3 regions of the Bacillus sp. es.036 genome follow, and region 2 is predicted to be linked to each of the others. Evidence: riboswitches for the same ligand, from Rfam matches in the RefSeq annotation. Region 2 holds a riboswitch; each other region holds the start of a gene.
The links. A riboswitch is a leader RNA that binds a small molecule or an ion and turns the genes downstream of it on or off. The one in region 2 is predicted to bind lysine.

Region 1: it holds a riboswitch for lysine, as region 2 does, so the genes downstream of both, ATG70_RS13755 (Na+/H+ antiporter NhaC family protein) here and lysA (diaminopimelate decarboxylase) in region 2, are expected to answer to the same signal.
Region 3: it holds a riboswitch for lysine, as region 2 does, so the genes downstream of both, ATG70_RS11585 (aspartate kinase) here and lysA (diaminopimelate decarboxylase) in region 2, are expected to answer to the same signal.

What each region holds. Positions count from the first base shown of each region.
Region 1 covers NZ_PDIZ01000001.1:2,695,939-2,704,318, forward strand. Annotated here, with positions in the region: gene ATG70_RS13715 (DUF3055 domain-containing protein) at 1-161, shown strand, start outside; gene ATG70_RS13720 (hypothetical protein) at 210-479, shown strand; gene ATG70_RS13725 (YutD family protein) at 491-796, opposite strand; gene ATG70_RS13730 (YhcN/YlaJ family sporulation lipoprotein) at 922-1,581, shown strand; gene lipA (lipoyl synthase) at 1,628-2,515, opposite strand; gene ATG70_RS13740 (M23 family metallopeptidase) at 2,699-3,685, shown strand; gene ATG70_RS13745 (methionine/alanine import family NSS transporter small subunit) at 3,723-3,827, opposite strand; gene ATG70_RS13750 (sodium-dependent transporter) at 3,829-5,355, opposite strand; gene ATG70_RS13755 (Na+/H+ antiporter NhaC family protein) at 5,592-7,166, opposite strand; lysine riboswitch at 7,316-7,496, opposite strand; gene yunB (sporulation protein YunB) at 7,568-8,347, opposite strand.
Region 2 covers NZ_PDIZ01000001.1:1,813,443-1,821,822, reverse strand. Annotated here, with positions in the region: gene ATG70_RS09340 (D-alanyl-D-alanine carboxypeptidase family protein) at 1-363, shown strand, start outside; gene spoIIAA (anti-sigma F factor antagonist) at 464-814, shown strand; gene spoIIAB (anti-sigma F factor) at 814-1,254, shown strand; gene sigF (RNA polymerase sporulation sigma factor SigF) at 1,267-2,022, shown strand; gene ATG70_RS09320 (stage V sporulation protein AA) at 2,180-2,797, shown strand; gene ATG70_RS09315 (stage V sporulation protein AB) at 2,794-3,225, shown strand; gene spoVAC (stage V sporulation protein AC) at 3,225-3,683, shown strand; gene spoVAD (stage V sporulation protein AD) at 3,697-4,710, shown strand; gene spoVAE (stage V sporulation protein AE) at 4,710-5,060, shown strand; gene ATG70_RS09295 (stage V sporulation protein AE) at 5,066-5,635, shown strand; gene ATG70_RS09290 (spore germination protein) at 5,625-7,118, shown strand; lysine riboswitch at 7,165-7,351, shown strand; gene lysA (diaminopimelate decarboxylase) at 7,451-8,380, shown strand, end outside.
Region 3 covers NZ_PDIZ01000001.1:2,251,134-2,259,513, reverse strand. Annotated here, with positions in the region: gene ATG70_RS11600 (FTR1 family iron permease) at 1-684, shown strand, start outside; gene ATG70_RS11595 (hypothetical protein) at 800-2,299, shown strand; gene uvrC (excinuclease ABC subunit UvrC) at 2,377-4,158, shown strand; lysine riboswitch at 4,238-4,426, shown strand; gene ATG70_RS11585 (aspartate kinase) at 4,657-5,892, shown strand; gene ATG70_RS11580 (YslB family protein) at 5,931-6,371, opposite strand; gene ATG70_RS11575 (succinate dehydrogenase cytochrome b558 subunit) at 6,678-7,286, shown strand; gene sdhA (succinate dehydrogenase flavoprotein subunit) at 7,362-8,380, shown strand, end outside.

The sequences.
Region 1 (8,380 bases), 880 kb from region 2:
TTTATGGAAAATCGTTAGTCCTCGATATTCAAGGAGGCAAATTTGCAATTATCGGCCACGATGATCTAAATGAGCCAGGAAACCTCGAGCATGCCTACTCTCTCAACGAGGAAGATGCCGAAGAACTTCGCAACTTCTTGAGAGAAGTTCTAAGTCACTAATATTTTAGTTAGCAATGAATACACTACCTCCTAAGGTGGTGTTTATTCATGTTTGATGATGAAGATTATCAAGACTTTGCTAACGTAGAAAAAGGAAGAAATTACGTCCTGCCAGAAGATACACCTGAGGGTCCATATGGTTCACCGGTAAATAAAAAGCTTGGTAAAACGACTCCATGGCGAGAAGGTCAGCGATCTTACAGTGCGTTTAACTATGAGAATAAAAACCTTCACCAACACTTACCTCGTCAGGACCCTGGTTCCCATCCACCACACGATGATCCAGACAAGGATTCTGAAAAACCATACAAAGCATAAGCCTACTCGGCTTATGCTTCTTGTTGTTGCTTCTTAGGATTTTCTTTCTTTTGCTTTCTTAATACAAAGTAAGGACAGCCAAAATTGCAGTATTCATATAAATAATCCAGTACCGTGCTGAATTTTGTATCAAATGTCGCTTTCTGATTGCGATCATCAAAAAATCCTTTTAATCGAAGCTGACCGTATCCCCAGTCTCCGACAATATAGTCGTATTTATCTAGAATCTCACTATATCGAGCAAGAAAAGCTTCTTCGTTCCAGCCTTCTCTTTCATCTTTCATCAACTCAAATGTATGTTGATTCACTTTTATCATGCTACTTCCCTCATTTCAAATGGGCTCATTAGTCTAATGATACCTTTTTTATTGGAATTGTCCAAGTAATACCAGGAAAAAAGAAGCTTAGTTCGGTCATGATAACAGTATGGAGGTGAAGACATTTGAAAAAACACATACTGCTTATCCTGCCACTTGCAATCGGAATTACGGCATGTCAGGGAGAAAATGCGACTGATTCCTTTGATCATGCAGATTTAACACCGGTCAAAACTGATCCAGAAGAGTATGGAATGAATACTGCAAACTCTCAGGAAAAGGCCAAAAAAGGCGGATTTGGTTACATTCGCCACACACGAAATACAAACAACATGAATTCTCAAAAGCAACCTGAAAACATTGCTTACCTCGATCGTGATCGTATGTCTGATATGATCGGTTCGATGGCCATCGTGCTTCCTTATGTGAATGATGTGGCAACGCTAGTGACAGATGAAGAAGTGTTAATCGCCTATAAATCCACTTCGAAAGACCGTGATGCAACTGCTGATCAAGTTAAGAAAACAGCCCTCTCCGTTATCCCAAGATATTACCATGTGTATGTTTCTGACGAAGAAGGAATGATTGCAGAAGTCGAGCGATATCAAAATGCCTCTACAGCAACCGCAGATTTAGACCAAAGCATTGAAGAAACCATTGCCAAAATGAAAAAAGCACCACAGGGCAAAAAAGTGAGTGATGGAGAGAATGAAAACGGTGAAATGAAAGGTGAAATGAATGAGGATTTAAACGATACAGGCGGAAAAGAAATGATGTCGAAGTAAAAAAATCGGCCCTCAGCAGGCCGATTTTCATTTATTTCAGAGTAGCTTAGTTAGTTGCTTGTTTTGCAGCATTGACTTGTTCATCAGCATGGTATGAAGAACGTACCATTGGACCTGATTCACAGTGCTTAAATCCTTTTTCCAATGCGATATCCTTTAACTCAAGAAATTCTTGTGGTGTCCAATATTTTTCAACTTTTAAATGCTTTTTCGAAGGTTGTAAGTATTGGCCAAGCGTAACAATATCAACGTCGTGTGCGCGAAGATCGTCCAATGTTTGAATAATTTCTTCTTTTGTTTCACCTAGTCCCAACATAATGCTTGATTTTGTAGGAATCTCAGGGTTCATTTCCTTGGCACGCTGAAGAAACTCGAGCGTACGACGATATTTTGCACGTGCACGCACTCTTGGCGTTAAACGCTCCACTGTTTCAATATTATGATTCATGATGTCCGGTTTTGCATCCATAAGGGTTTCAAGCGCTTCGTATTGACCACCCATGTCAGAAGGAAGAACTTCAATTGAGCAGAATGGATTTTTTCTACGAATAGCTCGAACCGTTTCAGCAAATACAGCTGCACCGCCATCTTTCAAATCATCTCGCGCTACTGCCGTGATGACGACGTGCTTTAAGCCCATTTGTTCAACCGAATCAGCAACACGCTCTGGTTCAGCCCAATCTAGTTCTGTTGGAAGACCTGTTTTAACCGCACAGAAACGGCATGCGCGCGTACAAACATCACCAAGAATCATAAATGTCGCTGTTTTACGTACAGCCCAGCACTCATGAATATTAGGACAACGCGCTTCTTCACAGACCGTATGTAGTTTCTTCTCGCGCATCATCTTCTTAAGACCTTTATAGTTCTCGTTCGTATTTAATTTTATTTTCAACCATTCGGGTTTTCTTAGATACTCTTCTTTCTTACTCAATACATTCACCTCACCTATCGCTTTTCTGTATTAAAGAATACCATAGATAACCCTTCGATTTCCATAAAAAGTGTGAATCTCGTGACGATTAAGACTTTAGACCTTCCATTATTTAGATCTAATGATTTACGATTTGAAATGCAAACTAAGTGTAATGACAAATAACGAAAGGAGAAGAAACGATTGAGAAAATACAGTTTTCTTATCCTTGTTCTTTTCTTTCTCATACCAGCTACTGTTTTTTCTGCTGAAGTAGATGAAGATAAATTAAGGAACGAACGCATGATGCTGTTTCATAAGATGGAAGCCGTCACGCAAGTTCCTTGGTATCTTTACGCCGGAATTGATCAATATGAACGAAGCATTAGGCGATCTCAAAAAGATATTCCTCGTGAAAAAGGAGCTGTAGCCATTTACATTGCCCCAGAAAAATGGACGGGCGCAGCAAATCCGAATAAGGAAGATACAAGCACAGAGTCGATTTCGTTTTTTGGCGGCATTGGACTTGATGGGAACGGTGATGGTAAAGCAGAGCGAACGAATGATGAAGATCTTCTTTATACGATTGGTGACTTCTTGCAAAAATACGGAACTTCGTTCGAAGACCTACAAATTGGATTATGGGACTTTTATCACCGCGATCAGGCGGTTCGAACCATTACAAGCAATAGTGCTGTTTACAAAAGATTCGAAACGCTAAAGCTAGATAAACATGCCTTTCCAGTCCCTCTGCACGCTAACTACAGCTATCGAAGCACGTGGGGTGACCGACGTGGTTGGGGAGGCCTTCGCATTCATGAAGGAACAGATATTTTTGCTTCTTATGGTGTTGGCGTTAAAGCCACAAGTTATGGAACTGTTGAAACAAAAGGATGGAATGAATACGGTGGTTGGCGGATTGGTATCCGGGACATTGATGGGAATTACCACTACTATGCACACCTAAACGGTTTTGAAAAAGGGATTGAGAAGGGAAGCGTTGTTCAGCCTGGTGAAATCATTGGCTACGTTGGTAGCTCAGGATATGGCCCTAAAGGAACAGCCGGGAAATTTCCACCGCACCTGCATTACGGCATTTATAAAGATAATGGAAGGACAGAATGGTCATATGATCCATATCCTTCTTTACGACTTTGGGAACGCCAGGAAAGAGCGCGAAAAAAATCCTAAAAAAAGAAGAACTAGCGCGCTAGTTCTTCTTTTAATTTTATTGTTTTTTTGAGACTCTAACAGCATTAAGAATACTTGCTGCAAGTCCTCCCCAGATAATGACCATTCCAACAATCATCATAAAGATCGCGCTACCCCCCATATTAGCTTACCTCCTTATACTTTTGCTGCTCTACTTTCGCATCCCATTTCTTTAGGCTGAATAGAATTCCAACCAGAATGGCGAACCCTGCGACAGCCCAGCCGCTATAAAGGATAAAGCCGTTTGAGTAACCTTCATAGTTACCAGTAGGCGTATCAAATTGACGAAGAAGATTCGTTTTAAACAGATCAAACATCATGTATCCAAGTACTAGCGGAGTAATGACACCAAGACAAGCTTTCCACCAGTACTTCAGCGAAATATCTGAAATGCCATTTGCATGTGATTCAAGCGTATTAAGCTCACGAAGCACCCAAGCCACTACAACTACTTCTACAAGACCAACAAATGCAATACCGAACTGGTTAATGAAGTAATCCGCTGCATCTAAGAAGAACAAGCCGCCTTGAGTCGCAAATAAAATTGAGATAATGGAAGAAATTCCTCCACCAATTAATACAGCTTTTGTACGAGAAATTCCAAACTTCTCGGAAACCCCTGCAACGTACGTTTCTGAAATGGAAATAAGTGAAGACAATCCAGCAAGAACAAGTGATGCAAAAAACAGGAATCCAAACAAACCGTTCAATGCTGGGAACTCATTAATAATTTGCGGGAAGACAACGAAAGCTAGTCCTACGCCACCGCTTACTACTTCACCAACGCTTAATCCTTGCTGTTGTGCCATAAAACCTAGTGCAGAGAACACACCAATACCAGCAAGTAGTTCGAACGCTGAGTTACCAAAACCAGTAATAAAGGCGTTATTCGTAATATCTGATTTCTTAGGTAAGTAACTAGAATAAGTAATCATAATAGCAAAAGCAATCGATAAACTAAAGAAGATTTGTCCATAGGCAGCAACCCATACACTACCAGATGTTATGCTGTCAAAATTCGGTGTAAAGAAAGCATTTAGCCCTTCAGCAGCACCAGGAAGCGTCACTGCTCGGATGACAATAATTAAGAAAAGAACAATTAAAGTAGGAATGAAAATTTTATTTGCACGCTCAATTCCTTTTTTAACACCGGCAAGAAGAACGCCTAATGTGATAATCCATACAGCAATTAACGGAAGAAATACGCCTGGTACGATACTACCTGTTTGTCCAGGATCAACCGTCAATTTCAAATAGTCATTAAAAAGGAACGCTTCTGTATCTGAACCCCAGCTCTGGTTAAAAGAAAAATAGCTATACGAGATCGCCCACGCAATAATAACGGCGTAGTATGTCGAGATAACAAAGGCAACAATAACGCCCCACCAGCCAAGCCATTCCATCTTTTTATTCATTCTAAAGAATGAAAGTGGCGCTGATCCACGGAACTTATGCCCTATTGTAAATTCAAGAATTAAAATTGGGATTCCAGCTGTTAGTAATGCAAATAAATAAGGTATAAAAAATGCCCCGCCACCATTGTCATAAGCAACAGCCGGAAATCTCCAAATGTTTCCTAGACCTATTGCTGATCCAACTGCGGCTAAAATAAATCCAGCCCTCGTTCCCCATTGCGCACGATTTTCCAAATGAATTACCCCCTTAAACAAATTAAACCCTTTTCACTATAAGCCCCCTTCCAGAAAAAGGTTAAGACTTTTAAGTAAATTCAGATTATTTTGTTTATAGTATATCTAGTACGTATGGCCTTGTCAAAACAATCTTTTTTCTTTTTTTGGTATGAATCGTTCAATTTTTCATGGAAATCTCTCTATTTTTGTGTAAAAACATAAAAAAACAGGAGGAAATACCTCCTGTTTCATTATTATTTTGCCGCTTCAACCGGTCTGTTGGCATATTTTGTTTTCAGGATAAAAGCGAGAATTCCAAAGAAAATGGCTGTTACAATGAATCCAATAATCACACTACCTGTAAATCCTAAAACAAGGTAGCCAAGCAATGATATTCCTGCTACGAGCAAGGCATAAGGCAACTGAGTCATCACATGATCGATATGATGGCTTCCTGCCCCTGTGGAAGAAAGAATGGTTGTATCTGAGATCGGTGAACAATGATCACCGAATACAGCTCCGGCAAGGACAGCTGCAAGAACTGGCAGCATGTAAGTAGGATCGGTTGCCGCAGCAATCTCCCCCGCGATTGGAAGCATGATGCCAAATGTTCCCCATGACGTACCTGTTGCAAAGGCCATTACTCCTGCAAGCAAGAATAATATGGCAGGCAAGAAGCCGATCATAATGTGGTCATTTACTAGACCTGCAAGATACTTTCCTGTTCCAAGACTTCCAATAATCTCAATTAGCGTCCACGCAAAGAAAAGAATGTATACCGCCGGAAGCATTGACTTAATTCCTTCCCATATTCCTTTACCAAGCACGGCACCGCCCATTCGTTTCATAAAGAAGAAAATGAGAGATGTTGCAAGCCCAATTAATCCACCATATAGAAGCGATGCGGCAACATCCGTGTTTTCAAAAATCGACAAAGCGGTTACTGCTGTATCTGTTCCGCTCACCGCCTGAATGCCTGTGATAATCATAAACGCCACAGTTCCTGCAATCAGCATGATGATCGGCCATGCAAGATCTGCTACTTTTCCTTTTTTACTTTCAGGAAGACCCGTTGTTTGACCAGGTACGGCACCTTGATTGGGATCGAGAACCTCTCCAGTCTTCTGGGCACGATCTTCATGAACCTTCATTGCTTTTAAGTTGATATCAAAATAACTCACAAAGAAAACCATGGCTAGAGCAAAGAGAGCGTATAAGTTCATTGGAATCATTCTGATAAACGCTTCTAATGCGCCAACGCCTGTAATACTATGTGTTGCTAGTACGCCACCAATAAGTGCGATAATATAAGCACCCCAGCTTGAAATCGGGGAAATAATACACATCGGTGCTGCTGTGGAGTCAATAATATAAGCAAGTTTTGCCCTTGATACATTATGCCTGTCCGTAATCGGTCGACTCACATTACCAACGGCTAGCGAATTAAAGTAATCATCAATAAAAATAATAATACCAAATACGGCTGTTACAAGCTGTGCGCCAACTCTTGTTTTGACGCGTTTCATCGCCCATTCACCAAAGGCACGACTTCCACCTGACATCGAGATAAAGGCTGTCATCATTCCTAATAAAAGTAAGAAGAAAATAATGTACATGTTCCAAGTATTTAAGCCACCGCTCTCGGAATCAATAAAAATCCCTTTCACGATTGTATAAATTTCATTTAATGATCCTGGCACACTCCAATTGTTGATCATAAGTGCACCAAGAATAATGCCCACTCCAAGTGAAGGAAGCACTTTCCTTGTCACCACTACCATTAGCAAAGCTATGAGCGGTGGAATAATGGATAGAATTGAATTCTCCATGAATATCCTCCTAATAAATAAATGATTGTTATGCAAACCGGAATGGACGCCTACCCCTCAGCCGCTTGTTTCTGAACGCAAAAAAGCGAGCAATGATAGGATTGGTCCTATCATTGCTCGCTTCACCGAGTCAATGTTAAGTGTCCACCCCGATCAGTAGTTCTCCATTACAAGTTAGACTCATAATGACAGTTCGACACTTTTTCAATGCCGCCCCAACATAAATAATGTGACCGTTATTTATGCTTCGGCAGATCTCCCTTTCGATGCTGATCATTGGTGTCATTCTCCCAACACGTACTCATGAGGATCTGCTCCTCTACCTCATCGTATAAGATAAGGAACAATATTAAGTTCAGTTTTAAAGTATACCTTACTTTCTCTCATCCTGCAATTGTAGATTATTCCATATCATCAATTTGAATAGATGGAGTAGGTAACCCACCTTCTGAACCATTGTTATAGAAGTTTGGTACTTCACCTGGAATAATCGTTAACAAAACGGGAATATCCGTCGTCACCACATCAGAATCCGTAGCAAATGGGATAACGATTTTTACTTTCACTTCAATGTGAACCCGAATGTCGACAGAAATATTATTAATACCAACTGGTTCAATTGTACTTTTATAATCAGACTTCACTTCACCGATCGCTGTGAAACGCACAGGAACTTTTGGTCCCATATTGGCAAGTAACGTGTTATCAAACGCCTGACCAATTGGAATATAATGAATGATCCCATTATCCAACGATGTTTGATCATCCACTTCAAGCTCCACACCATTTTGTTCCGCCCAGTAATCTAACGTTCCGTCTTCCACACTTTTTAGAAATCGCTGTACTTTTTCCGTTGATTGCGCAAGCACCTGAGTAACTGCCCTTTGATTGATCTGAACTCGCACCAACTTTCCTTCATTGTCAGTCACTTCTTTTATTAACGAATCTTGATAATTATCTACTTCTTCAGCCATCTTCTGATTAATGGCTTCGTTAATCGCTATTGTTGCGATCCGATTCGTCTCGGTACGGGCAATTTCAATCAGTGTAGGCTTTATTCCTTTTTCAACGATCCATAGCCCCTGGACCGTCATAAAAATGAATAGTAGGAAGGAGATGACAAACACATAACGAAAGGGAAGCGGCCCCTTTCTAAAGAATTTTCTACGAGTTCGAAACAACATGAACCCTCCCTTCTCTTCCTCATGTATATG
Region 2 (8,380 bases):
TATGCGTTTTCTCAATACAAAACCCAAAAACTATTCGATCGTAACAACGTTGTCACAGAAGTGAAAGTAAATAAAGGAGATCAGTCTTCTATGTCTGTTGTCACTTCTGAGCGTGTCTCTGTTTTACTAAAAAAAGGCCAGGAAAACGGTGATATAACAACGAGTATTAAAATCAAAAAGGATATTGAAACGCCTGTAAAGCAAGGGGAAGAGGTGGGTGAGCTGTCAGTGAAAATTGACGGGCATGTGACGGCAACCTCCCCCGTTATATCTGCGGAAAATATAAACAAAGCTTCCTGGTGGCAACTGATGAAACGAACGGCGGCGCAGTTCGCCAAAGCACCTACCCAAACTGTCAAGTGATCACCACTTTCATCGAATCAACACTAGTTTTGTCAGGAAGAAGGAATTAACCCTGTAAAGAGAGAAAAAACTCACAAGCAAACATGAGGAGGAATGTTACGTGAGTCTTTCGATCAATCTTGAAGTGAGACATCCCGTTCTTTTGATTCGACTTGATGGAGAGTTGGATCATCATACGTCAGAAGAACTAAGAGACAGGGTAGATACGATTATTGAAGAACGTAAAATTGAGCATATTGTACTTAGTCTCGAAGGACTATCTTTTATGGATAGTTCTGGTCTTGGTGTTGTTCTAGGCCGTTACAATAAAGTGAAAAGTTTTGGTGGAGAAATGGTTGTCTGCTCGATTTCCCCCCCTGTTAAGCGTTTGTTTGAAATGTCTGGACTCTTTAAAATCGTGAGACTAGAAGCTGACGAACAGCATGCTCTCGCAACTTTGGGGGTGGCATAATGAGAAATCGAATGGAATTAGAATTTTCTGCGCTTAGTCAAAATGAATCTTTCGCTCGTGTAACGGTTGCTGCTTTTATTGCTCAGCTTGATCCTACTGTCGATGAATTAACCGAGATCAAAACTGTTGTTTCAGAGGCTGTTACGAATGCCATTATTCATGGATATGAGCAAAACGGAGAAGAAAAGGTTTATATTTCTGTGGAGTTAAATGACGATACGGTTAATTTAACGATTCGTGATCATGGTGTTGGTATTCTAGACCTTGAGGAGGCAAGACAGCCACTATATACCTCAAAGCCTGAATTAGAAAGATCAGGTATGGGATTCACAATTATGGAAAATTTTATGGATGAGGTTAAAGTGGAATCGGCTAGTGGACAGGGAACAACGATTCACTTAATGAAGTACCTATCAAAAAATAAAGCGTTATGTAATTAAGGGGACCTGCATATGGACGTGGAGGTTAGAAAAGGGAAGCAGTCGCAACTAAAGCCTGATGAAGTGAAGGAATTGATCAAACACAGCCAGGATGGAGACCAGGCAGCGCGAGATCTTATTGTTGAAAAGAATATGCGCCTCGTTTGGTCAGTTGTACAACGATTTCTAAATAGAGGGTATGAAGCGGATGATCTCTTTCAGATCGGGTGTATCGGTCTGCTAAAGTCTGTTGATAAATTTGATTTAAGTTACGATGTTAAATTCTCCACATATGCAGTTCCGATGATTATCGGAGAAATCCAGCGTTTTATACGTGATGATGGGACTGTGAAAGTGAGTCGGTCTCTTAAAGAAACGGGAAATAAAGTACGGAAAGCAAAAGATGAGCTATCCAAAACCCTTGGAAGAACGCCAACAGTAAATGAAATTGCAGAACGAATCGAGGTCACACCAGAAGAGGTTGTTCTGGCTCAAGAAGCGGTACGAGCTCCTTCTTCCATACACGAAACTGTTTATGAAAACGATGGAGATCCAATTACACTTTTAGATCAAATTGCTGATAACACGGACACAGCCTGGTTTGATAAATTAGCTCTAAAGGAAGCACTTCAGTATCTTGATACGAGAGAAAGGTTAATCGTTTATTTAAGGTACTACAAAGATCAAACCCAGTCTGAAGTAGCGGAACGCCTTGGCATTTCTCAAGTTCAAGTTTCGAGATTAGAAAAGAAGATTTTAAAACAAATAAAAGAACAGATGAGTAAATAACTCATCTGTTCTTTTTGTGTTTAAAAAGAGAAGTGATAAGAATGAATGTCCAATTCGCTTTAGGGAATTAATGGTACTTATGTAGCACGAGAATGAGAGTGATTTGGTAGAAACATACTATAACCAATATGCCCCTTGAATAAGGAGGTGGAGGACCATGGAAAATGAGATGATCTATCTTCGACTAAGGCAGAAGAAGAAGGTCCCCCCAAATAAAGAACTTTTGATTGGAGATATTGCCCAGTTAATAGGAGAAGACAAGAATTGTGCCAAAGTAGAAAAAATCCCCATTTATCAGGTAACAAAAGAAGATAAAAATTTGGTTGTTATCGATGTAATGAAAGTGATAACAGCAATCCAAAAAGTGATGAATCATATTGAGGTTCAAGTTGTTGGTCCTACACAAACAATTGTTGAAGTTCAATATCCTAAGAAAAAACTAGCACCTGTTTATTTTGTGTTTATCTGGTTTTTATTATTTATTGGGGCTGCTCTCGCAATCATGAACTTCCACGAAGATGTCAGCATGAGAGAAGTGCATCAACAGATTTATAAAATTGTGACTGGAATTGATAATCCCAAGCCCTTGCTTCTGCAAGTGCCCTATTCATTTGGTCTCGGAATCGGGATGGTTCTCTTCTTTAACCATCTTTTTAAAAAGCGATTTAATGAAGAGCCAAGTCCTTTGGAAGTAGAAATGTTTAATTACCAACAAGATCTTGACCAATATGTCATTGTCCATGAAAACGATGAGAATGGTCATAACAAACCATGAATGCTCAGTTTCTACTCGTTATGCTTATTGGTTTTGCGGAAGGAATTGCTGTAGGAGCTGGGTTCGTTGCTTTTCTTTCGGTTCTTGGTATTATTCCCCGTCTTACACAGCTATCAAAGACTCTACATCTTATTCGCTTTTACGAATGGGGAATTATTATTGGGGCTATTGTATCAAGCTGGTTATCTTTACGAAACCCAACTTTAAACCTCCCTAAATTTGTAGTTATCCCAATTGGACTTGGAGCGGGAGTGTTTATTGGTATGTTAGCGGCTGCCTTAACGGAAGTTTTAAACGTTCTTCCTATACTAACGAAACGAATTGGATTTATCGATAAGATCTTGCTTTTACTAATGGCCATTGTGTTAGGAAAGGTTTTCGGATCATTGTTTCATTGGACAATTTTTGTAAATGGAGGTTTAAAATAATGGCAAATTCGTTGAACGACCAGAAACAATATACAAAAAATATTAAAACTTATCAGCCAAAACCGCCTTATTTATTAAATGTGGTGAAAGCATTTGTTGTAGGAGGATTTATTTGTATGTTTGGCCAGGGCGTACAGAATTTTTATATGAACGTCTTTAACTTTTCAGAAGAAAATGCAGGAAATCCAACGGTTGCCACACTTATCCTTATCGCGGCGCTTTTAACTGCTTTTGGTTGGTATGACAAAATTGGACAATTTGCAGGTGCAGGTTCTGCGGTACCTGTAACGGGTTTTGCAAATTCAATTACAAGCGCAGCTCTTGAACATAAAAGTGAGGGCATTGTACTTGGAATTGCAACGAACATGTTCAAACTTGCTGGTTCGGTCATCGTGTTTGGTGTTGTTGCAGCATACATTGTCGGCATACTCAGAATGCTCTTTAAAGCGCTGATATAAGGAGAGAATTGTTATGAAGTCAGGAAAACAAACTTGGGAGTTCTCTACTGTTTTTTTGCAGTCTGTAGGGACAGCGGTTGGTCCTAAAGAAGCTGAGGGGCCGTTTGGAGATTCGTTTGATGTCACGTATAGTAACCTTCATTGTGACCAGGATAATTGGGAATTGGCAGAAAGAAAGTTATTAGAGGATGCGGTAGAAAGTTGTTTATCAAAAAAGGAATTAACCCACAGTGATGTTGACATTTTTGTGGCAGGTGATTTGTTGAATCAAATTGTTAGTGCTACTTATACAGCTAGAACAAATCAAATTCCTTTTCTTGGCGTTTTTGGAGCATGTTCTACCTCGATGGAATCTCTAGCCATTGCTTCATCGTTAGTAGAAGGTGGATTTGCTAATAAAGCTATTGCGGGAGTAAGTAGTCATAATGCAACAGCAGAAAGGCAATTTCGATACCCAACAGAATATGGTGGTCAAAAGCCTGGAACGGCTACCTCGACTGTTACAGGTGCAGGTGCCGCATTAATTAGTCAAGAACCATCGGATATAAGAATTTCCGCAGCAACAATTGGTCGAGTGGTGGATTGGGGAATAAAGGATCCATTTGATATGGGGAGTGCAATGGCGCCAGCTGCAGCAGATACACTAGCGACTCACTTTACGGATTTAAATATTGAACCTTCAGCGTATGATCTTATCGTTACCGGTGACTTATCATCTGTAGGAGCTCCGATTGTAAGAGATTTGTTAAGTGAAAAAGGATTTGACATTACTAACAATCATAATGATTGCGGGCTGATGATTTACCGACCAGATCAAAAAGAAGTATTTGCTGGTGGAAGTGGGTGTGCTTGTTCTGCCGTCGTCACATATGGTCACCTTATTGACCTTCTAAAAAAGGGGAATTATAACAAAATTCTTGTTACAGCAACAGGATGTTTGCATAGTCCCGTAATGGTTCAGCAAAAAGAATCAATGCCTGCTATTGCTCACGCGGTCGTATTTGAACGAGTTGGAGGTGTGGAATAGTGGAATATTTTATCGCTTTTGCAGTCGGTGGTGGTATTTGTGTCATCGGTCAATTATTACTTGATATTTTCAGATTAACTCCAGCTCACGTCATGTCTTCTTTTGTAGTAGCAGGAGCCGTGCTCGATGGATTTGGGATTTATGATCGCCTCATTGAATTTGCTGGAGCTGGTGCGACTGTACCTATTACTAGCTTTGGTCATTCACTTCTCCATGGCGCTATGCAACAAGGGGAAGAACACGGCTTCATTGGCATTGCAATGGGAATCTTTCAATTAACCTCTGCAGGTATTTCTTCTGCAATTGTTTTTGGATTTATTGTAGCCATTTTATTTAAACCAAAGGGGTGAAAATCATGAAAAAGCGGCGGGTGATCTTCGTCACTGACGGAGACCTTTATGCACAAAAAGCAATAGAAAAAGTAGCTTCAGATATTGGAGGAAGATGCATTAGTCAATCTGCCGGAAATCCTACCCCGCTTGCTGGTTACGAAATTATCGCTCTTATTAAAGAAGCTCCTCATGATCCAGTTTTTGTTATGTTCGATGATAGTGGATTTCCGGGTGAAGGATATGGGGAACTTGCTATGCAATCTGTTGCTGAAGATGAAAGCATTGAATTACTTGGAGCTATTGCAGTCGCATCCAGAACTCATTTTTCAGAATGGACGAGGGTAGATGTCTCCATTGATCGTGACGGAGAATTGACACATTATGGAGTGGACAAAAATGGATTTGCAGATATGGAGGCGGGGAGAATAGATGGCGACACGGTGTCAATCTTAGATAAATTAAACCTTCCCATTATTATAGGTGTCGGTGATATAGGTAAAATGTCGGGTTATGATGATCCGGAAGTTGGTTCGCCTATAACATTGAAAGCCGTTCAAATTCTGCTAGAAAGGAGCGGTTTTTATGACCACTAAAATCGATAATAAACAAAAAATATTTAAAAAGATTAAAGAAAACGAAGAATTTTTAAAGAAATCAATCGGAATTGGAAAAAGTTTTGATGTAGGAGTTCGAAAACTTAAGATCCTTAACAAAGAAGTTCAGTTTTACTATTGTACAGGGCTTTGTGACACATCCATCATTGTAGAAATTATGCGAGAGCTGATGGAGGTTGATGATCATCATCGATTAACGGTTAAATTTGAGCAGGTGATACATAATCATTTGCCACATCAGCAGGTCACAGAGGTTGAAACGTTCGATGAAGTCGTCGACCAGGTTTTATCTGGATTAATTGCAGTTTTTATGGAAGGCGAAGAAATCGCTTATATTATTGATGTTCGAAAGTATCCAGGTAGAACGCCACAGGAGCCAGATACAGAGAAAGTTATTAGAGGTTCACGTGATGGTTTTACTGAAAACATCATTGAAAATACGGCCTTAACTAGACGCCGTATACGAGATGGTCGATTACGGAATGAAATTTTTCAAGTTGGAGAACGGTCTAAAACAGACGTATGTATTACCTATATTCAAGATGTGGCCAATCCAAATTTGGTTGAAATTATAAAAAAGAAATTAAAAGAAATTAACATTGATGGTATTCCAATGGCCGATAAAACGGTAGAAGAGTTTCTTGTGCACCAGGCAGGTAACCCTTTTCCACTTGTGCGATATACGGAAAGGCCTGATGTTGCCGCTACTCATTTACTTGAAGGGCACGTGTTAATCATCGTAGACACTTCACCAAGCGTTATTATAACACCAACTACTTTTTTTCATCATGTTCAACATGCTGAAGAATATCGAGAAGCCCCTTTACCAGGCGCGTTTTTAAGATGGGTCCGATTTGGTGGGATGTTAGCTGCGCTACTCTTGCTACCTCTGTGGTTATTAGCCGTATATGAACCGCAGTTACTGCCTAAAACGATCGACTTTATCGGTCCGAACGATGAAACAAATGTGCCGATATTTGTTCAAATTATTCTTGCTGAAGTAGGGATCGAAACGCTGAGGATGGCTGCTATACACACGCCAACGCCACTTTCCACTGCCATGGGATTAATTGCAGCCGTGTTGATCGGACAGATTGCCATTGATGTCGGATTATTCGTTCCAGAAGTTATCCTATATGTTTCGATTGCTGCAATAGGATCATATGCAACACCAAGTTATGAATTATCGATTGCAAATAAACTTGTAAGGCTTCTACTTTTATTCCTTGTATTTTTCTTTCGAGTGCCGGGATATATGATTGGAATTACGGCAATCATTTTATTTCTTGTTGCGTTAAAACCTTTAAACACCCCCTACTTATGGCCGTTTATTCCTTTTAATCCTAAAGCCTTTATTCAAGTGTTGATTCGTGTATCAGTTCCGCTCACTAAACTACGTCCAAGCATTACAGAATCACAAAATGAAACGAAGCAACCAGACAAACCACTTGCCGAATCTTAAAAAGTATGATAATTTATTTCTTAATTGAATAGACCTCATTGAATGTAATGGGGATAGAGGCGCAAAGCGAATGAGTATGGTGTCGGAGCATAGAATGGAATGCGAGGATGATATCAGAAAGGTCAATTTGCCGAAGTGAGAAAAGAGCCATACTTTTCTTGCTGGGCTGCTGCTGAACAAGTTGCAGACTGTCACTGAAAGAGGAATTTTTTCGGTGGTGAGCTAATCCAACTCGTGAGGATACGGAGAAAACAGCCAATGTATCTATAAAGTTGGCTGTTTTTCTTATTTTGTGGAGGGTTGCTCGCATTCATATCAGCGAGAGGGGAGAAATGATTGTGAATTTATACGGAACGTCAGCAATTTCAGAAGAAGGCCATTTATCAGTTGGAGGCGTTGATACAATAAAATTAAGTGAAAAATACGGGACGGCCTTATACGTTTATGATGTAGCGATGATTAGAGAGAAAGCGCGAGCATTTCGAAATGCTTTTGAACAGGAGAAGGTCAACTACCAAGTAGCCTATGCTAGTAAAGCATTCTCTTGTATGGCAATGATTCAACTTGCTGAAGAAGAAGGCTTAAGTCTTGATGTGGTTTCAGGTGGAGAACTCTATACAGCTTTAAAAGCAGGGTTTCCGGTAGAACGGATTCACTTTCATGGAAATAACAAAAGCGAAGCGGAAATTCGAATGGCGTTAGATGCAAAAATAGGGTGTTTTGTTGTGGATAACTTTTATGAGCTAACGTTACTTGAACAATTAGCGGAAGAGAAAAATGTGGTTGCAAATGTGCTTTTGCGTATTACTCCTGGAATTGAAGCACATACTCATGACTATATCTTAACTGGACAGGAAGATTCAAAATTTGGTTTTGATTTACAAAGTGGTCAAGTGGAACAAGCGGTTGTTCAAGCAACAAGCATGAAAGCTATTCACCTTCTTGGTCTTCATTGTCACATTGGTTCTCAAATCTTTGAAACGAATGGTTTTGTAATGGCTATTGAGAAAATCTATCGTTATCTTGCTACGTGGTTTGAACTCTATGGGTATGAGCCAGAAGTTCTGAACCTAGGTGGAGGGTTTGGAATTCGGTATACTGAAGAAGATCATCCACTCCCAGTTGGAGACTATATCGAGGCAATGGTTAATGCTGTAAGAGCTCAGTTAGGTAATGAAATGAGAATCCCAGAAATTTGGATTGAGCCAGGACGTTCACTCGTTGGAGAAGCTGGCTTGACGTTATATACAGTAGGATCACAC
Region 3 (8,380 bases), 440 kb from region 2:
CAAATGGTATTCTGGATGGCTTCGCATAGCCGTAACCTTAAAAGTAAAACCGAGGGGAAGATGACGGAATACATTACGACAGGTAATGTTATTGGCATGGTAATTCACTCTTTCTTAGTTGTTCTACGAGAAGGTGTCGAAACTGTTTTCTTCTTTGCAGCTATTACTGGAGGAGACATCGGTAAAGGATTTGAAGGATGGGGAGCGATTACTGGAGTCTTAATTGCTTCAGCCGTTTCATACTTTTTCTTTAAAGGTACGATGCGTATTCCACTTAAATCCTTCTTTAAAATCACTGGTATTTTTATTGTACTCATTGCAGGTGGGTTATTTGTACAGGGAATATCAATGATGCAAGATATTAAATTAATTGGCAGTGTTATGCCTCATGTGTATGACTTAACATGGTTTTTACCTGAGCATCCAATTGACTATGCCCATTACGTGCGAGATCAAGGGGTAGCTCCGTTACTCTCTGGTGATATCGGTATCTTCTTTAAAGCATTGTTTGGTTATTCCTCAATGCCTTCCATTGAAGAAATTATAGCGTATGTCGGTTACTTTACCGTGATTTACTTGCTCGTCAATCACCAGAAAGAGCCAGTAAAAACAGAAGTAAAAGAACCTAATAATAAAGCTGTTTTTAAAACAACGAACGAGATGAATGAATCTGCAGTAAAATAAACTCACTAAGTACAAGGCGGAATAAATCGTCTTGTGCTTTTTTTCATCATTAGTACCGCAAACGATGTTTAGATAGCTTTGCGCCTCTGTTTGAAACTGAAAAGGATGATACAAAATGAATCGAGCTTTTAGAAATCGAAAGGAACGGTATGCCATTCATACCCTGGTATGGGTTTTGTCACTCATTAGTCTTATATTACTCGTATGGTGGAGATTTATCTATGCAATCGAGTCACCACGTTCCTGGGATCAGGTTGATTTTACTTTAGCCCTCGATCGTTTTGATTTATTTGCAATGCAGCCACATTTTCCAGGGTATCCTTATTTTATTCTTGGAGGCATTTGGCTGAATAAATGGATTTCTAATCCAGCTGAGGCACTTGCATCCTGGAATTCTCTTCTTATGCTACTTGCCATATATCCAATGTATATAATAAGTCGATCGTTTCTCTCAAAGACGTTTAGCATTGTAGCAGTTGCTCTTATTCAATCTATGGTGTTTATAAATGTGCTAACTGTTCAACCGATGAGTGAAGCTTCAGCGGTTGCAATGCTCTGGTGGTATTTGTGGAGTTTACAACATGCCTTTACTAAACATTCAACTGTTTGGATCGTAATATCTTCATTTTTCTTTAGTTTATTACTAGGAGTGCGATTATCGTATTTACCGTTCGGAATTGGTTTCGTGTTGCTATTAATTCATCGAAAAAACAAATTCACAGCTAAAGAATATCTCTCTTTTTTAATGATGCAAGTGCTAGTAGCTGCAGCTTTTCAGTTCATTTGGGTTGGTGGCCTTGCTGTTTCTGAAGGAGGGGTCGCTGCTTTTCTTCAGCTAGCATTAGGCTTCTCTCAAGGTCACTTTGAAGAATGGGGAGGAACAGCTGTTTCCGCATCGAGTTCTTTTATTGAGCGTCTATCTCATCTTTTTCTAAATAATATTGTATGGACAGGGATTGGTGGGCAAAACCTTTTCGTATTGTTATTACTCGTAGCACTCTTCGTATACTTAACAATGGTTCGAGTGAAGAAACCAATAAGGATTACGGAAGTCTCTTGGTTTGGATGGGCGTTTGCCAGTATGATCTTTAGTTATTTTCTTTGGGCTTTATTTGCACAGAATATAGATAAGCCTCGACATATTCTCCCGCTTCCAGGAATGGTATTGCTTGGATTTCTATGGTTTGGATTAAAAAAACAATGTGATGGGTCGAAAAGAATGTTGCTATTGTTAGCCGTCATTATTAGCGTGCAGTCAGCGGTTTCTTATATAACCATGAAGGAAGCAAACGATCCAGCGGCTGTTTATCAATTAATTGATTACTTAGAAGACGAGAGTGAACCGCTTATTGTGTATACTTGGGAAGAAACAAGGGTAATGTCTTTTAATCGTGTTTCATTTGAACATGAACAAATTTACACCTATTCAACTTTTCTCGCAGATCTTCGTTATTATGAAAATCATCGTGTATATTTAACAGAGCAAGTAGTTGAAGGGTTTGCAAAACAAGGGATACCGATTGAAGATCAAGTGAAACGAATCCAAACATTTCATTCTTCAAAGCTATATGACCCTGTCTATCATGACATTGTGTTTTATGAGTTTCTAAAGTAATCGGTTGAAGAGTGACTATGATACAATAAAAGGGGAACATAGATACGCCTTGAAAGGGAGTAAAGAGGTGAGTCAGTATGGAACAACATCTTAAAAATAAGCTAGCGATTCTTCCTGACCAACCCGGGTGTTACTTGATGAAAGATCGCCAGGGAACGATCATTTATGTCGGGAAAGCGAAAGTGTTAAAAAATAGAGTTCGTTCGTATTTTAGCGGATCACACGATGGGAAAACACAGCGTCTAGTAGGCGAAATACGCGATTTTGAATATATCGTTACATCTACAAACCTTGAAGCTCTTATTTTAGAGCTTAATTTAATCAAAAAACATGATCCAAAATATAACGTCATGCTTAAAGATGACAAAAGTTATCCTTATATTAAAATAACGGCTGAAGAGCAGCCCCGCTTAATTACTACACGCAAAATCAAAAAAGATAAAGGAAAATATTTTGGTCCATATCCAAACGCATATGCAGCTAGTGCAACAAAGAAATTATTGGACCGTCTCTATCCGTTGCGGAAGTGTCGAAAGATGCCCGATCGGGTCTGCCTTTACTATCATATCGGACAATGTCTTGCACCTTGCGTTAACGACATTACGAAGGAACAAAACAAAGAAATGATTGAAGGCATTACCCGCTTTTTAAACGGTGGTCATCAAGAAGTAAAAGAAGATATCGAACGAAAAATGATGACTGCTTCAGAAAACATGGATTTCGAGCGAGCAAAAGAGTTCCGAGATTTAATGTTTCATATCGATAAAGTAATGGAAGTTCAAAAAATCCAATCCAATGATGGCATCGATCGAGATATATTCGGCTATAGCTTTGACAAAGGATGGATGTGTGTCCAAGTTTTCTTTGTACGACAGGGGAAATTAATTGAAAGAGATGTTTCGCTTTTTCCTTTCTATAATGACGCTGAAGAAGATTTCTTAACCTATATCGGTCAGTTCTACCTTCAGCAAAATCATCCTAAACCGAAAGAGGTTTTACTTCCTCAGCAGGTAAATGCTCAGATGGTTGAAGAACTTCTTCAAATTCCTGTTCTTCAACCTAAGCGCGGAAAGAAAAAAGAGCTTGTAGAGCTTACGATGAAAAATGCAACCATTGCACTTAATGAGAAATTCTCATTAATCGAACGGGATGAAAAGAGAACGATTGATGCTATTGAAAATTTGGGCGATCAGCTCGGTATAGACGCACCTCTTCGAATTGAAGCTTTTGATAACTCAAATATCCAGGGAACCAACCCCGTCTCAGCGATGGTGGTGTTTATTGATGGAAAACCAAAGAAAAATGAATATCGAAAGTATAAAATAAGAACGGTTGATGGTCCAAATGATGTAGGATCAATGAAGGAAGTTGTTAGAAGAAGATATTCGAGAGTGTTAAAGGAAAGTGGACCACTCCCTGATTTAATTATCATTGATGGCGGTATTGCTCAAATACAAGCAGCAAAAGACGTCCTTGAGAATGAGCTTAGTCTTGAAATTCCGGTTTGCTCTCTTACTAAAGATGAGAAACATAAAACGTCTCACCTTCTTATTGGTGATCCTCCACAGGGTGTATTCTTGCCAAGAAATAGCCAAGAATTCTATCTTTTACAGCGAATTCAGGATGAAGTGCATCGGTTTGCTATTACATTTCATCGGCAGCTTCGAGGTAAATCAATGCTTAAATCAAGCCTTGATGACATCCCAGGTATAGGCGAGAAAAGAAAAAAGAAGTTGTTGAATCATTTTGGATCCATTAAAAGGATGAAAGAAGCAACTGCAGAAGATCTTCATAATGCCGGATTACCAATGAATGTAGCGGAGGAAGTTGTGGCTCGATTTGAAAATCAATCAAATTAATTTTCAAGAACATCTTGCGGCATTCACGTAAGTTCGTTATAATGAGTGAAATTTAATAGTTCCACACTTCGAAAGTTGAAGTGATGGTAGAGGCGCAAAAACCATTAGTAAGCTTACGGGAGAGTGTTAAGACTCGTTGATCGTAGTTGAAAGGGGAATTTGCCGAAGTGGAAAGGCGCTTATCCGTCTGAAACTGGATCTGTATTGAATAAATGCAGAGCTGTCATCCAATACCTACCCGGGAATTGGATGGAGAACTATCTCACATAGGGACGTTTTCTTGGATTTGTTATGAAAACAACAGTGAGGTTTTTCTCATTGTTGTTTTTTTATACTTTAATAGCGAAAAGAAACATTAAAGTATATAAAAAAACAGAGGCATCGCTTTTTATTGGCGAAGCAATTTATCCATTTCGACTCTTAAATTCGTGAGTATGAGTAAGATGCGAGTAAAACGCATAGGGATAACCAAGCTGTATGAAAGAAAGGATGGAGAGAGTGGGACTACGTGTATTGAAATTCGGAGGTACGTCTGTTGGAGATGTAGACAAAATTAAAAATGTTTCCAAAAGACTAATGGAAGCTGTAAACAATGGAGACGAGGTTGTAGCAGTTGTTTCCGCGATGGGGAAAACAACGGATGAACTTGTGGGGTTATCAAAAGGAATTACTTCTAAACCATCTCCAAGAGAGCTTGATATGCTCCTCACGACTGGTGAACAGGTGACAACAGCACTTCTTTCAATGGCCTTAAATGAAGAAGGATACGATGCTATTTCACTAACAGGCTGGCAGGCTGGAATTAAAACCGAAACGTTTCATGGTAATGCAAGAATTCTTGATATAGATGCTTCCCGGATGAATCAACACCTTGCTGAAGGGAAAATCGTGATTGTTGCAGGATTCCAAGGACTAACAGATACATCTGACATTGCAACGCTTGGCCGCGGTGGTTCTGATACAACAGCTGTCGCAATTGCAGCCGCTCTTAAGGCAGATCGTTGTGAAATCTATACGGATGTAGATGGCGTATATACGACCGATCCTCGCTACGTAAAAGGTGCAAGAAAGCTTTCTACCATTTCATACGATGAAATGCTTGAGCTAGCCAATCTTGGAGCTGGTGTTCTGCATCCGAGAGCGGTAGAATTCGCAAAAAACTACAATATTCTGCTCGAGGTACGCTCGAGTTTTACAAATGAACCTGGAACGCTAATTGAGGAGGTCGTATCAATGGAACAAAATTTGGTGGTTAGAGGTCTTGCTTTTGAAAGTAATGTTACAAAAATAACAATTTCAGGTTTACCGAATGAGCTTACAACGCTCCCATCTCTATTTTCATCCCTTGCTTCAAATGGCATTAACGTAGATGTGATCATTCAAAGCACAGGAGAGAAAAATACAACGAGCATCTCGTTTTCAATTGAAACTGCTTCTCTCGAGTTAACGCTAGATGTCCTTCGTCGTATCAAAGTGAAACTTCCTTATGAACATATTTATCATGAATCAGATCTAGCTAAAGTATCAATAGTCGGATCTGGTATGATTTCAAATCCAGGCGTTGCCGCACAGATGTTTGAGGTGCTTGCTGAACATGGAATTGAAATGAAGATGGTAAGCACATCAGAAATCAAAGTATCAACGATCGTCCCAGAAGAAAAAATGATTTATGCAATTGAGTCACTACATGACAAATTCCAGTTAGATGAGAGAACACCTGTTAATCAAATGTAATCGAAAAGGAGACCACGCCGTGGTCTCCTTTTTATCAATCAAATCTGATCTTTCGGGTCCCATTTTACTGTGAATTGAATGTCATTCTTTTTATCAATTTCATAGGCCTCAGCAATGCAATGGAGCATGTTTTGATATTGTTCAGCAAGAAAGCCTGCCTCTAGTTGATAACAGGCAATACGACTTGTTTTTTTTCGTTCTGTGATGAGTTCTGAATGAAGATCGAACGTTATTTCATTCTTTTTTTCTTGTACAATTGATAATCGCCCCCAACCAGCACGCTGAAAAAACTCTTCAATCTCTTCTCGTGTGGAGAGAGGGAACTGTCTGGCCATTTCTTTTCCAGTCCAATATAAAACAGCAGGCTGCTCACTTCCAAGAAGTTCAGGAATAAGAATTTCTCGGTAGAATTCATACCCAAAAGCAGTTGTTTCTAGTTCATGGCTGTAATCAATCGAGTTTGTACGCTTCTTAAACATAAATTCCTCCCAGCTTTTCTACTAAATTATTATAACGTTTAATAGTAAAATCCTCCATAGCATAAACGATAGAATTTACAACAAAGGAAGCGTATTCAATAGATAGAAATAAAAGTCTTGCAAAGCAATTTTGAAAACTCAAAATGTACGCGTTTTCTTGACGGTCCTAAATGATGGGAGTACAATGGGTATGTCACAATATAATCGACAGAAAGCGATGATTTCTGTGCATGCAAAGACTTCTTTAATAGAAAAAATGCACTGGCAGATGGTAGCTTAACAACTTAAAAGGGGGACACACAAAACATGGCCGCAAGTCGAGACTTTGTAAGCCGAAAATTGCATTCGCTTCTAGGAGTAATTCCACTCGGACTCTTCGTTATTCAGCATTTAACAGTTAACTATTTTGCAACAAGAGGGCCCGAAGCATTTAATGACGCAGCTCACTTTATGGAGAGTCTTCCATACAGGTATGTGCTCGAAATTTTTGTCATTTTCTTACCGCTCTTATTTCATGCGATTTACGGTGTTTATATCGCATTTCAATCCAAAAATAACGTTAGTCGCTACGGCTATCTACGTAACTGGATGTTTTACTTGCAGCGGATCTCAGGCGTGGTCGTATTAATCTTTGTAACATGGCACGTCTGGCAAACGAGATTACAGGCCGCAATGGGAGCTGAAGTGAACTACCAAATGATGGTTGATATCTTATCAAATCCAGCCATGATGATCTTTTATATTATCGGTGTACTTGGTACAGTATTCCACTTCGCCAATGGCTTATGGTCATTCTTCGTAAGCTGGGGCTTTACAGTAACACCTAAATCACAGCGTGTGATGACTTATGTCACAATGATTATTTTCGTTGCACTTTCAGTAGTAGGCATGCGCGCATTGTTTGCATTTGTGTAAGAAAGTGAACTGTCTTCACCACGTCTGATACATAATTTTTCAGACAGAGCCAGCATTTAAGGGGGAACCGTTCTTATGAGTAAAGGTAAATTAGTGATAGTTGGAGGCGGCCTAGCAGGATTAATGGCAACCATCAAAGCTGCTGAAGCAGGAATGAACGTGGATCTACTTTCCATCGTTCCAGTTAAACGATCTCACTCTGTATGTGCACAGGGGGGGATAAATGGGGCTGTTAATACAAAAGGGGAAGGTGACTCTCCCTGGGAACATTTTGACGACACTGTCTATGGAGGAGACTTTCTTGCAAATCAGCCTCCTGTAAAAGCAATGTGTGATGCGGCACCAGGTATTATTCATTTAATGGATCGAATGGGTGTTATGTTCAACCGTACACCTGAAGGTCTTCTTGATTTCCGCCGCTTTGGTGGTACACAGCATCACCGTACTGCGTTTGCGGGTGCTACGACTGGTCAGCAGCTTCTTTATGCGCTAGATGAACAAGTGCGTCGTCATGAAGTAGCAGGACTTGTTACGAAGTATGAAGGATGGGAGTTCTTATCAGCTATTCTCGACGATGATGGTGTTTGTCGCGGTGTGGTTGGTGAAAATTTAACGACTTCGGAAATCCGAAGCTTTGAAGCTGATGCGGTTATTATGGCGACAGGTGGACCGGGTATTATTTTCGGTAAGAGTACAAACTCAGTAATTAATACTGGATCTGCAGCTGGAGCGCTCTATCAGCAAGGAGCGATTTATTCAAATGGTGAATTTATTCAAATTCATCCAACTGCAATCCCAGGTGATGATAAACTTCGTCTCATGAGTGAGTCTGCACGTGGAGAAGGTGGCCGTGTATGGACTTATAAAGATGGGAAGCCATGGTATTTCCTTGAAGAAAAGTACCCGGCTTATGGTAACCTTGTTCCGCGAGATATTGCGACAAGAGAAATCTTCGATGTTTGTGTTAGTCAAAAGCTTGGAATTAATGGGGAAAACATGGTTTACCTTGATCTTTCTCACAAAGATTCGAAAGAGCTAGATGTTAAACTTGGCGGTATTATTGAAATCTATGAAAAATTCATGGGAGATGATCC